DNA from 3 places in the Paenibacillus sp. lzh-N1 genome. Region 3 is predicted to be linked to each of the others. Evidence: a T-box and tRNA genes for the amino acid it is inferred to sense, from the RefSeq annotation. Region 3 holds a T-box; the other regions hold tRNA genes.
The links. A T-box is a leader RNA that pairs with one kind of tRNA and senses whether it is charged. The one in region 3 lies ahead of tyrS (tyrosine--tRNA ligase), so its partner is inferred to be a tRNA-Tyr.
Positions count from the first base shown of each region.

Region 1: it encodes a tRNA-Tyr, which carries the amino acid that the T-box ahead of tyrS (tyrosine--tRNA ligase) is inferred to sense. The anticodon was not compared.
Region 2: it encodes a tRNA-Tyr, which carries the amino acid that the T-box ahead of tyrS (tyrosine--tRNA ligase) is inferred to sense. The anticodon was not compared.

Region 1 covers NZ_CP025696.1:1,298,169-1,301,413, forward strand. Annotated here, with positions in the region: gene C0638_RS05865 (PAS domain-containing sensor histidine kinase) at 1-270, shown strand, start outside; tRNA gene C0638_RS05870 (tRNA-Gly) at 474-544, opposite strand; tRNA gene C0638_RS05875 (tRNA-Pro) at 554-627, opposite strand; tRNA gene C0638_RS05880 (tRNA-Arg) at 650-726, opposite strand; tRNA gene C0638_RS05885 (tRNA-Cys) at 753-823, opposite strand; tRNA gene C0638_RS05890 (tRNA-Gly) at 837-908, opposite strand; tRNA gene C0638_RS05895 (tRNA-Leu) at 915-1,002, opposite strand; tRNA gene C0638_RS05900 (tRNA-Lys) at 1,018-1,093, opposite strand; tRNA gene C0638_RS05905 (tRNA-Gln) at 1,098-1,172, opposite strand; tRNA gene C0638_RS05910 (tRNA-His) at 1,191-1,263, opposite strand; tRNA gene C0638_RS05915 (tRNA-Tyr) at 1,280-1,365, opposite strand; tRNA gene C0638_RS05920 (tRNA-Thr) at 1,370-1,445, opposite strand; tRNA gene C0638_RS05925 (tRNA-Phe) at 1,471-1,543, opposite strand; tRNA gene C0638_RS05930 (tRNA-Asp) at 1,594-1,670, opposite strand; tRNA gene C0638_RS05935 (tRNA-Met) at 1,696-1,769, opposite strand; tRNA gene C0638_RS05940 (tRNA-Val) at 1,780-1,855, opposite strand; tRNA gene C0638_RS05945 (tRNA-Glu) at 1,862-1,933, opposite strand; tRNA gene C0638_RS05950 (tRNA-Ser) at 1,965-2,056, opposite strand; tRNA gene C0638_RS05955 (tRNA-Met) at 2,060-2,133, opposite strand; tRNA gene C0638_RS05960 (tRNA-Asn) at 2,168-2,243, opposite strand; tRNA gene C0638_RS05965 (tRNA-Ala) at 2,248-2,323, opposite strand; tRNA gene C0638_RS05970 (tRNA-Ile) at 2,346-2,422, opposite strand; rRNA gene rrf (5S ribosomal RNA) at 2,457-2,573, opposite strand; rRNA gene C0638_RS05980 (23S ribosomal RNA) at 2,652-3,245, opposite strand, start outside.
Region 2 covers NZ_CP025696.1:2,752,002-2,755,246, forward strand. Annotated here, with positions in the region: rRNA gene C0638_RS12385 (23S ribosomal RNA) at 1-1,141, shown strand, start outside; tRNA gene C0638_RS12390 (tRNA-Asn) at 1,206-1,281, shown strand; tRNA gene C0638_RS12395 (tRNA-Ser) at 1,285-1,376, shown strand; tRNA gene C0638_RS12400 (tRNA-Glu) at 1,394-1,465, shown strand; tRNA gene C0638_RS12405 (tRNA-Val) at 1,533-1,608, shown strand; tRNA gene C0638_RS12410 (tRNA-Met) at 1,634-1,710, shown strand; tRNA gene C0638_RS12415 (tRNA-Asp) at 1,726-1,802, shown strand; tRNA gene C0638_RS12420 (tRNA-Phe) at 1,840-1,912, shown strand; tRNA gene C0638_RS12425 (tRNA-Thr) at 1,935-2,010, shown strand; tRNA gene C0638_RS12430 (tRNA-Tyr) at 2,015-2,100, shown strand; tRNA gene C0638_RS12435 (tRNA-Trp) at 2,108-2,181, shown strand; tRNA gene C0638_RS12440 (tRNA-His) at 2,200-2,272, shown strand; tRNA gene C0638_RS12445 (tRNA-Gln) at 2,282-2,356, shown strand; tRNA gene C0638_RS12450 (tRNA-Gly) at 2,363-2,434, shown strand; tRNA gene C0638_RS12455 (tRNA-Cys) at 2,446-2,520, shown strand; tRNA gene C0638_RS12460 (tRNA-Leu) at 2,532-2,610, shown strand; gene C0638_RS25985 (hypothetical protein) at 2,654-2,782, opposite strand.
Region 3 covers NZ_CP025696.1:3,871,672-3,874,916, forward strand. Annotated here, with positions in the region: gene C0638_RS17445 (transglycosylase domain-containing protein) at 1-1,108, opposite strand, end outside; T-box leader at 1,244-1,510, shown strand; gene tyrS (tyrosine--tRNA ligase) at 1,576-2,829, shown strand; gene C0638_RS17455 (AraC family transcriptional regulator) at 3,026-3,245, shown strand, end outside.

The DNA of each region.
Region 1 (3,245 bases), 2.6 Mb from region 3:
GAAATAGCAATCTATAGAATTGTACAGGAAGCACTGACGAATGTGGCTAAATACGCAGATGTAGCAGAAGCATACGTTGATGTAGAGGATCAAGACGAAATAATAAAAGTAACTATTCGGGATGAGGGTATGGGCTTCTCTGGAGAATCCAAAGGAGAGGGAGTTGGATTGTTCAGCATGGAAGAACGAGCTAGAGGAGTAGGCGGCTTCATGAGCATGACTTCTGCTTCAAATCAGGGAACCTCCATCCAACTAACCATTCCAGTGTAAAATCTGTGCACTAGATCAGTTATCGGTGTATCCCCCTGCAGGAACAGGAGAGATACACCGATGGCAAGCACTAACAATAGCCATCACTTTGTGGAATCTATGGAATATAAATGCACAAAAAAAGAGAGAGCTCTGTCCCCAGACAGGCTCTCTTTATTTATAAGGTGTCACCACTGAGGCAACAAGAATCCGCTATAGCAAAAAGCGGGTGATGGGAATCGAACCCACGCTACCAGCTTGGAAGGCTGGAGTTCTACCATTGAACTACACCCGCAAATCAGTATCGGGATGACACGATTTGAACATGCGACCCCCTGGTCCCAAACCAGGTGCTCTACCAAGCTGAGCTACATCCCGACATTATACATTTTTTAAGAAATGGCGCGCCCTGAGAGATTCGAACTCCCGGCCTTTTGATTCGTAGTCAAACGCTCTATCCAGCTGAGCTAAGGGCGCATATTAAATTCCATAATGAGCAGTCAAGGCGCCACCCAGATTTGAACTGGGGATGAAGCTTTTGCAGAGCTTTGCCTTACCACTTGGCTATGGCGCCGTATGGATAATGAAGCGGACGACGGGAATCGAACCCGCGACCCTCGCCTTGGCAAGGCGATGCTCTACCGCTGAGCCACGTCCGCAAAATATGGTGCGGTCGAGAGGACTCGAACCTCCACGGGGGGTTAGCCCACACGGACCTGAACCGTGCGCGTCTGCCAATTCCGCCACGACCGCAAAATAATTTATAAATGGTGAGCCATGAAGGACTCGAACCTTCGACACCCTGATTAAAAGTCAGGTGCTCTACCAACTGAGCTAATGGCTCTTAATGGCTGGGGATATAGGATTTGAACCTATGCATGACGGAGTCAAAGTCCGTTGCCTTACCGCTTGGCTAATCCCCATTAAATTAAGAATCAAAGGGCGGCCGATGGGGCTTGAACCCACGAATGCCGGAGTCACAGTCCGGTGCGTTAACCACTTCGCCACGACCGCCATATGATTATAAAACTGGTGGAGGATGATGGATTCGAACCACCGAACCCGTAAGGGAGCAGATTTACAGTCTGATGCGTTTGGCCACTTCGCTAATCCTCCAAAATGGTGCCGGCGAGAGGACTTGAACCCCCAACCTACTGATTACAAGTCAGTTGCTCTACCAATTGAGCTACACCGGCACATTACCAATTCCCACTTGAAAGGTGGCTCGGGACGGAATCGAACCGCCGACACGAGGATTTTCAGTCCTCTGCTCTACCGACTGAGCTACCGAGCCATATTTAATTTCATAACTATACCATATAGTTCGTACTATATGCATTTAAATGGCGGAACTGACGGGATTCGAACCCGCGATCTCCTGCGTGACAGGCAGGCATGTTAGGCCTCTACACCACAGTTCCAGAGGCATTTCCAACAGGAAATTAATTGCGGGGGCAGGATTTGAACCTACGACCTTCGGGTTATGAGCCCGACGAGCTACCGAACTGCTCCACCCCGCGATATAAAATATGGTGGAGGCTGAGGGGATCGAACCCCCGACCCTCTGCTTGTAAGGCAGATGCTCTCCCAGCTGAGCTAAGCCTCCATATTATGACCCGTAGGGGATTCGAACCCCTGTTACCTCCGTGAAAGGGAGGTGTCTTAACCCCTTGACCAACGGGCCTTACAAAATGAATTCTGATTTAATAAATTTATGGCGGAGAGAGAGGGATTCGAACCCTCGCACCACTTTCGCAGTCTAACCCCTTAGCAGAGGGTCCCCTTATAGCCACTTGGGTATCTCTCCGAGTAGCGGCAGAGGGGATCGAACCCCCGACCTCACGGGTATGAACCGTACGCTCTAGCCAGCTGAGCTACGCCGCCACCTTATATATATAATTCAGAAGTATTAAAAATATGGCTCCCCGAACAGGACTCGAACCTGTGACAACTCGATTAACAGTCGAGTGCTCTACCAACTGAGCTATCAGGGAATATTGGTGGAGCCAAGGGGGATCGAACCCCTGACCTCCTGCGTGCAAGGCAGGCGCTCTCCCAGCTGAGCTATAGCCCCATACTTTTAGTCAATCTAGAAATGGTGGGCCTTAGTGGACTCGAACCACCGACCTCACCCTTATCAGGGGTGCGCTCTAACCAGCTGAGCTAAAGGCCCTAATTTATAATTTTATCATCCTTTAAAGGACTTTGCTTGGCGGCGTCCTACTCTCCCAGGACCCTGCGGTCCAAGTACCATCGGCGCTGGAGGGCTTAACGGTCGTGTTCGGGATGGGTACGTGTGGAACCCCTCCGCTATCGCCACCAAACATGAATTTGCCTCGCAAATTCTAACTTCAAGGTTACACCTTGAAAACTGGATCCGAAACTTCATTGCGCCTTATCTTTAGGATAAGCCCTCGACCGATTAGTATTGGTCAGCTCCATGCATTACTGCACTTCCACCCCCAACCTATCTACCTCGTCGTCTTCAAGGGGTCTTACATACTGGGAAATCTCATCTTGAGGGGGGCTTCACGCTTAGATGCTTTCAGCGCTTATCCCTTCCGTACATAGCTACCCAGCGGTGCTCCTGGCGGAACAACTGGTACACCAGCGGTACGTCCATCCCGGTCCTCTCGTACTAAGGACAGCTCCTCTCAAATTTCCTACGCCCACGACAGATAGGGACCGAACTGTCTCACGACGTTCTGAACCCAGCTCGCGTACCGCTTTAATGGGCGAACAGCCCAACCCTTGGGACCTACTTCAGCCCCAGGATGCGATGAGCCGACATCGAGGTGCCAAACCTCCCCGTCGATGTGGACTCTTGGGGGAGATAAGCCTGTTATCCCCAGGGTAGCTTTTATCCGTTGAGCGATGGCCCTTCCATGCGGTACCACCGGATCACTAAGCCCGACTTTCGTCCCTGCTCGACTTGTAGGTCTCGCAGTCAAGCTCCCTTCTGCCTTTGCACTCTTCGAATGATTTCCAACCATTCT
Region 2 (3,245 bases), 1.1 Mb from region 3:
GCAGTGAAAAGGCCCAAGCGACTGTTTAGCAAAAACACAGGTCTGTGCGAAGCCGCAAGGCGAAGTATACGGGCTGACGCCTGCCCGGTGCTGGAAGGTTAAGGGGAGTGGTAAGCCTTCGGGCGAAGCTATGAACCGAAGCCCCAGTAAACGGCGGCCGTAACTATAACGGTCCTAAGGTAGCGAAATTCCTTGTCAGGTAAATTCTGACCCGCACGAATGGCGTAACGACTTGGGCGCTGTCTCAACGAGAGATCCGGTGAAATTTTAATACCTGTGAAGATGCAGGTTACCCGCGACAAGACGGAAAGACCCCATGGAGCTTTACTGCAGCTTGATATTGAATTTGGGTACGATCTGTACAGGATAGGTGGGAGCCGTAGAACTTTGAGCGCCAGCTTGAAGGGAGGCATCCTTGGGATACCACCCTGATCGTATCTAGGTTCTAACTTGGTACCGTGATCCGGTACGAGGACAGTGTCAGGTGGGCAGTTTGACTGGGGCGGTCGCCTCCTAAAGAGTAACGGAGGCGCCCCAAGGTTCCCTCAGAATGGTTGGAAATCATTCGAAGAGTGCAAAGGCAGAAGGGAGCTTGACTGCGAGACCTACAAGTCGAGCAGGGACGAAAGTCGGGCTTAGTGATCCGGTGGTACCGCATGGAAGGGCCATCGCTCAACGGATAAAAGCTACCCTGGGGATAACAGGCTTATCTCCCCCAAGAGTCCACATCGACGGGGAGGTTTGGCACCTCGATGTCGGCTCATCGCATCCTGGGGCTGAAGTAGGTCCCAAGGGTTGGGCTGTTCGCCCATTAAAGCGGTACGCGAGCTGGGTTCAGAACGTCGTGAGACAGTTCGGTCCCTATCTGTCGTGGGCGTAGGAAATTTGAGAGGAGCTGTCCTTAGTACGAGAGGACCGGGATGGACGTACCGCTGGTGTACCAGTTGTTCCGCCAGGAGCACCGCTGGGTAGCTATGTACGGAAGGGATAAGCGCTGAAAGCATCTAAGCGTGAAGCCCCCCTCAAGATGAGATTTCCCAATACGTAAGACCCCTTGAAGACGACGAGGTAGATAGGTTGGGGGTGGAAGTGCAGTAATGCATGGAGCTGACCAATACTAATCGGTCGAGGGCTTATCCTAAGATAAGACGCAATAAGTTTCGGATCCAGTTTTCAAGGTGTAACCTTGAAACAAGTGTTAATATTCCCTGATAGCTCAGTTGGTAGAGCACTCGACTGTTAATCGAGTTGTCACAGGTTCGAGTCCTGTTCGGGGAGCCATATGGAGAGGTGTCCGAGTTGGCCGAAGGAGCACGATTGGAAATCGTGTAGGCGCCAAAAGCGTCTCGAGGGTTCGAATCCCTCTCTCTCCGCCAGAATTATTCTATAGCATGGCCCGTTGGTCAAGGGGTTAAGACACCTCCCTTTCACGGAGGTAACAGGGGTTCGAATCCCCTACGGGTCATAAAAAAATAATAAAAAAGTTGCATTAAAAAGTTTGTTATGGTATAATATGAGAAGTGTTCCGTTGAGGAGGCTTAGCTCAGCTGGGAGAGCATCTGCCTTACAAGCAGAGGGTCGGGGGTTCGATCCCCTCAGCCTCCACCATTTTAAAATAAATACTTATTACTGTCGCGGGGTGGAGCAGTTCGGTAGCTCGTCGGGCTCATAACCCGAAGGTCGCAGGTTCAAATCCTGCCCCCGCAACCAATTTAAATCTATTATGGAACTGTGGTGTAGAGGCCTAACATGCCTGCCTGTCACGCAGGAGATCGCGGGTTCGAATCCCGTCAGTTCCGCCATTATTAATGTATTAATTGATAAAGGGTCTTATTGTAAGGCTCGGTAGCTCAGTCGGTAGAGCAGAGGACTGAAAATCCTCGTGTCGGCGGTTCGATTCCGTCCCGAGCCACTTTTAATTGAATAGTTTTTGTGCCGGTGTAGCTCAATTGGTAGAGCAACTGACTTGTAATCAGTAGGTTGGGGGTTCAAGTCCTCTCGCCGGCACCATTTTGGAGGATTAGCGAAGTGGCCAAACGCATCAGACTGTAAATCTGCTCCCTTACGGGTTCGGTGGTTCGAATCCATCATCCTCCACCAGTTTTATAGGGGCATAGTTTAAAGGTAGAACAACGGTCTCCAAAACCGTTGGTGTGGGTTCAATTCCTGCTGCCCCTGCCAATTACTTCTTTTCCTGTGGCGGTCGTGGCGAAGTGGTTAACGCACCGGACTGTGACTCCGGCATTCGTGGGTTCAAGCCCCATCGGCCGCCCTTTCTTATTGGGGATTAGCCAAGCGGTAAGGCAACGGACTTTGACTCCGTCATGCATAGGTTCAAATCCTATATCCCCAGCCATCTTATGCGGACGTGGCTCAGCGGTAGAGCATCGCCTTGCCAAGGCGAGGGTCGCGGGTTCGATTCCCGTCGTCCGCTTTTTATACTCTGGCGCCATAGCCAAGTGGTAAGGCAAAGCTCTGCAAAAGCTTTATTCCCCAGTTCAAATCTGGGTGGCGCCTCCATAACTTAATATGCCGGCGTGGCGGAATGGCAGACGCGCTCGACTCAAAATCGAGTGGGAAACCGTGGAGGTTCGAGTCCTCTCGCCGGTATAACTAAAAGAGTTCATTAGAGACATTTTCTAGTGTGCTTTTTTTATTTGAGTTTTAGTACCCCACTCATTGCTTGAGCTGAAGACACCTTTGAGTTGTATTCCAAATGCGAATAAATATTTGCCGTTGTTGCATAATCGCTGTGGCCTAACCATTCCTGAACTTCTTTCATGCTTACCCCCATGCTTACCCCCATGCTTACCCCCATGCTTACCCCTAATACATCTACATAAAGCGACTGGCTTTATTCTTGGTTCGGTCCTTTTCAAGTTCAATATATCTACCATTCAAACTGCCCGATGTGGCGGTATGTTTAATATTAATAGTCCAATTCAATAAATCAATAGCCGACCATTTTAATCCTACGACCTCGCTTCGGCTTAGCCCATAAAAGGCAGCCAGGATAACGGAAAGCTCAATTCTTTCGCCTCAGATTACTGCGAGGAGTTGATTCAGCTCCTCGGCATTGTAGAAGCTCACGACGTAATTGTTCTTTTTTGGGCTTTCAACTAAGTTAGGGAGATTCGCCACAATCAGCTTTATTTTCATGGCATACTGAAGGGCTCTGCAAATGTTCGCGTGATAATGAATAACGGTATTGGCGCTGACACCTTGCACATTCATTTCATGGGTAT
Region 3 (3,245 bases):
ATTTGTACACGCTCTTATCAATGGTGGTATATACCATATAGCCGCCTGTGCGAAGCTGCTGTTCGGCTTCTTTGAGCAAGTCGTTATCATCCTTGGTTTTGGTATCTGCACTGGCATTAGCCGCTTGACTCGGATTGGTGACAGACATGAGTGCCTGCGCAGCTTGCCGCTCTGTTTCCATCATAAGATATGGATAGGTGTTATAAGCCTTAACAGTGCGTGGTGCGAGAGATTTTTTGATATCAAAAGCCATCGCTTCATCATATTGTGCTTTATTGATTTTGTTCTCCTCCAGCATTCGGCTGAGCACCAGGTGCTGGCGGTTGATCGCTCTTTTAAAACCAGCTTCATTAAATTCGCCTTTACCGTTGTAAGCAGAATAAGAAGAAGGGAGTTGTGGCAAACCTGCCAGATAGGCAGCTTGGGCTACATTAAGCTTGCCCAAATCATTCTCATTAAAAATACCTTTGGCCGCTGCTTTAATACCAAAGACGTTGTAACCGCTTGATCCGTTACCAAAGGGTACCTTATTGAGATAGGCTGTAATTATTTGCTGCTTGCTCAGGAAGCGCTCCAGGCGCAGAGATAGTAAAATTTCTTTGACCTTGCGGTCATCCGTACGATCAAGATTTAAAAAGACACGACGTGCAAGCTGCTGGGTAAGAGTACTCCCTCCAGTTTGTACGGATTCATGTAGTGCCTTTTGCTTCACAGCACGCAGCGTTCCCGACAAATCGACACCTTTATGCTCGTAAAAATGGTTATCTTCAATGGCAATGACTGCGTCAATGACGAGCTGAGGAATCTCCTTAAATGTAACAGGTCTTCGATCTTCCTCGGTCCGAAGCTGCCCGATGGGAGAGCCATCATTGAAATAAGCGAAGCCTGTAATTGCATTTTTATCTACTTCCTGTAGAATCGTAGATCTGGAACGCACGGGCTCGTTTTTTACAATAGAAGCAATATAGCCGGCGGCGGTTCCTCCTGCGAATAGTGCTCCCATAAAACCGATGATGACGACCCACTTTATGACACGGCCGAGCCTTCGCATGGTTCTCCGTAAGCGGGAAGGCTTTGGCTCTGATACATTGTTTTTTTCTTCAACCATTAAGTCTTCCTCCTTTATAACAGCCATTATTATAGCATAAAATTACAAAATGAACCCATATGCTAAAAAGCCTGTCTTTTGGTGTCGTTGACTACATAAAAACAGTGTGTTATAAATAGGTCAAAGTAAATATCGTGAAAAGCAGAGAAAGACTTCAGTAGAAGGCGGAATCACGTTGTGCAGAGAGCCGATGGGTGGTGTGAATCGGTAGCGTCCCTCCTTTGAATTACCGTCTGGAGCTGTCTGGATGAATGGAAGGCTTTTGCAGGTTTGCGAAGCTCACCATAGTAATCCGGTACCGGGTGTAGACCCGTTATAGGAATGAAGTGAAAGAAACGTTTGTTTTTGCATACGTTTCTTTAATTAGGGTGGTAACGCGAGCAGCTCCTTCTCGTCCCTTGGGATGAAAGGGGCTTTTTGGTTTGTTTAAATAGTAATTTTTGGATGAAAAATAGGAGGGATTCAGGATGAAGTGGGAAGAATTGAAGCCTGAGCAACAGGCAGAGGTAGAACGACAACTAGAAGTGATACGTCGTGGAGTAGCGGAAATTGTACCTGAAGATGAGCTGAAGCGTAAGGTTATTAAATCGGTTGTTAGCGGCGAGCCACTCAAAATTAAGCTGGGTTTGGATCCGTCTGCGCCCGACATTCACATCGGACATACGGTTGTTATGCACAAACTGCGCCAGTTTCAGGAATTAGGGCACCAAGTGCAACTGATTATCGGAGATTTTACAGGCAGAATTGGTGATCCGACAGGTAAATCGGAGACCCGCAAGCAACTGACTGAGGAAGATGTACAGCGCAATGCACAAACATACAAGGAACAAATCTTTAAGATTCTCGATCCTGAAAAGACAAAGGTATACTACAATTCCGAATGGTTAGGACCGATGTCTTTTGCGGATGTGGTAACCCTGTCTGCCAAAGTAACGGTTGCCCGTATGTTGGAGCGGGATGATTTTACAAAAAGATACCAAAACGGCTTGCCGATCAGCATCCATGAGTTCTTTTACCCGCTGATGCAGGGCATGGACTCCGTGGCTCTCCAAAGCGATATAGAATTGGGAGGGACAGATCAAAAGTTTAATCTGCTGATGGGCAGAACCCTGCAAAAAGAATACGGAGTGGAGCCGCAGGCAACTATTACATTACCACTGCTTGAGGGTCTTGATGGCGTTCAGAAGATGAGCAAAAGTTTGGGGAACTACATTGGTGTGGATGAGGAGCCAAACGAAATTTACGGTAAATCGATGTCCGTTCCTGACGAGCTGATGCTGAAATATTTTGAGCTTGCAACGGATATTACCAATGAGGAGCTGGCAGAGCTGGCGAAAGGTATTAAGGAAGGTTCAGTGCATCCACGTGATGCCAAAATGAAACTGGCCGGAACATTAGTCCGCATGTACCACGGTGAAGAGGCGGCGGAAGCGGCCAAGCAGCATTTTGTGACCGTATTCCAACAACGTGCGCTTCCTGACGATATTGAAGAATTCACTTTGACAGCTGATCAGTTAGAAGAAGGCGGCATTCGTGTGATCCAGTTGCTGACTCATCTAGGCTTTGCAGCATCTAACGGTGAGGCCAAGCGTAGTATTCAGCAGGGTTCAGTCAAAATTAATGAAGAGAAGTGGACTGATGTGAACGAAGCATACAAGCCGCAAGAAGGCGACATTGTACAGGTAGGTAAACGGAAATTTGCTAAAATCAAGCTCGGATAATTAAAATACATTCACTAGCAGCGTTGAGATTGATTTTACATCTCAGTGCTGCTTTTTTTATTTCTGCCAAATGAAAAGCCGTGGTAAACTTAGCACAAATAATCAAACAAGTAGGTAAAGAGTTTTACATAATGAATACGTGGGTTGCCCAATGTGGGCGTAGGCTACATAAATAACAAGTGCGGGGAAGGATTATATGGACTACTTTAAACGAATTCAGTGTGCGATTGAGTTTATTGAATTGAATCTCCGGGAAGATTTAAAAATTGCCGAGGTTGCTTCACAGGCATACTTTTCAGCTTTTCATTTCCAGCGGGTTTTTCAGGCCATTTCGGGTTTTACAGTGCAACAATATATAAGAAGGAGAAGATTGTCCGAGGCGGCTAAACGGCTAAAGCAATCCAATCAAAAGGTAT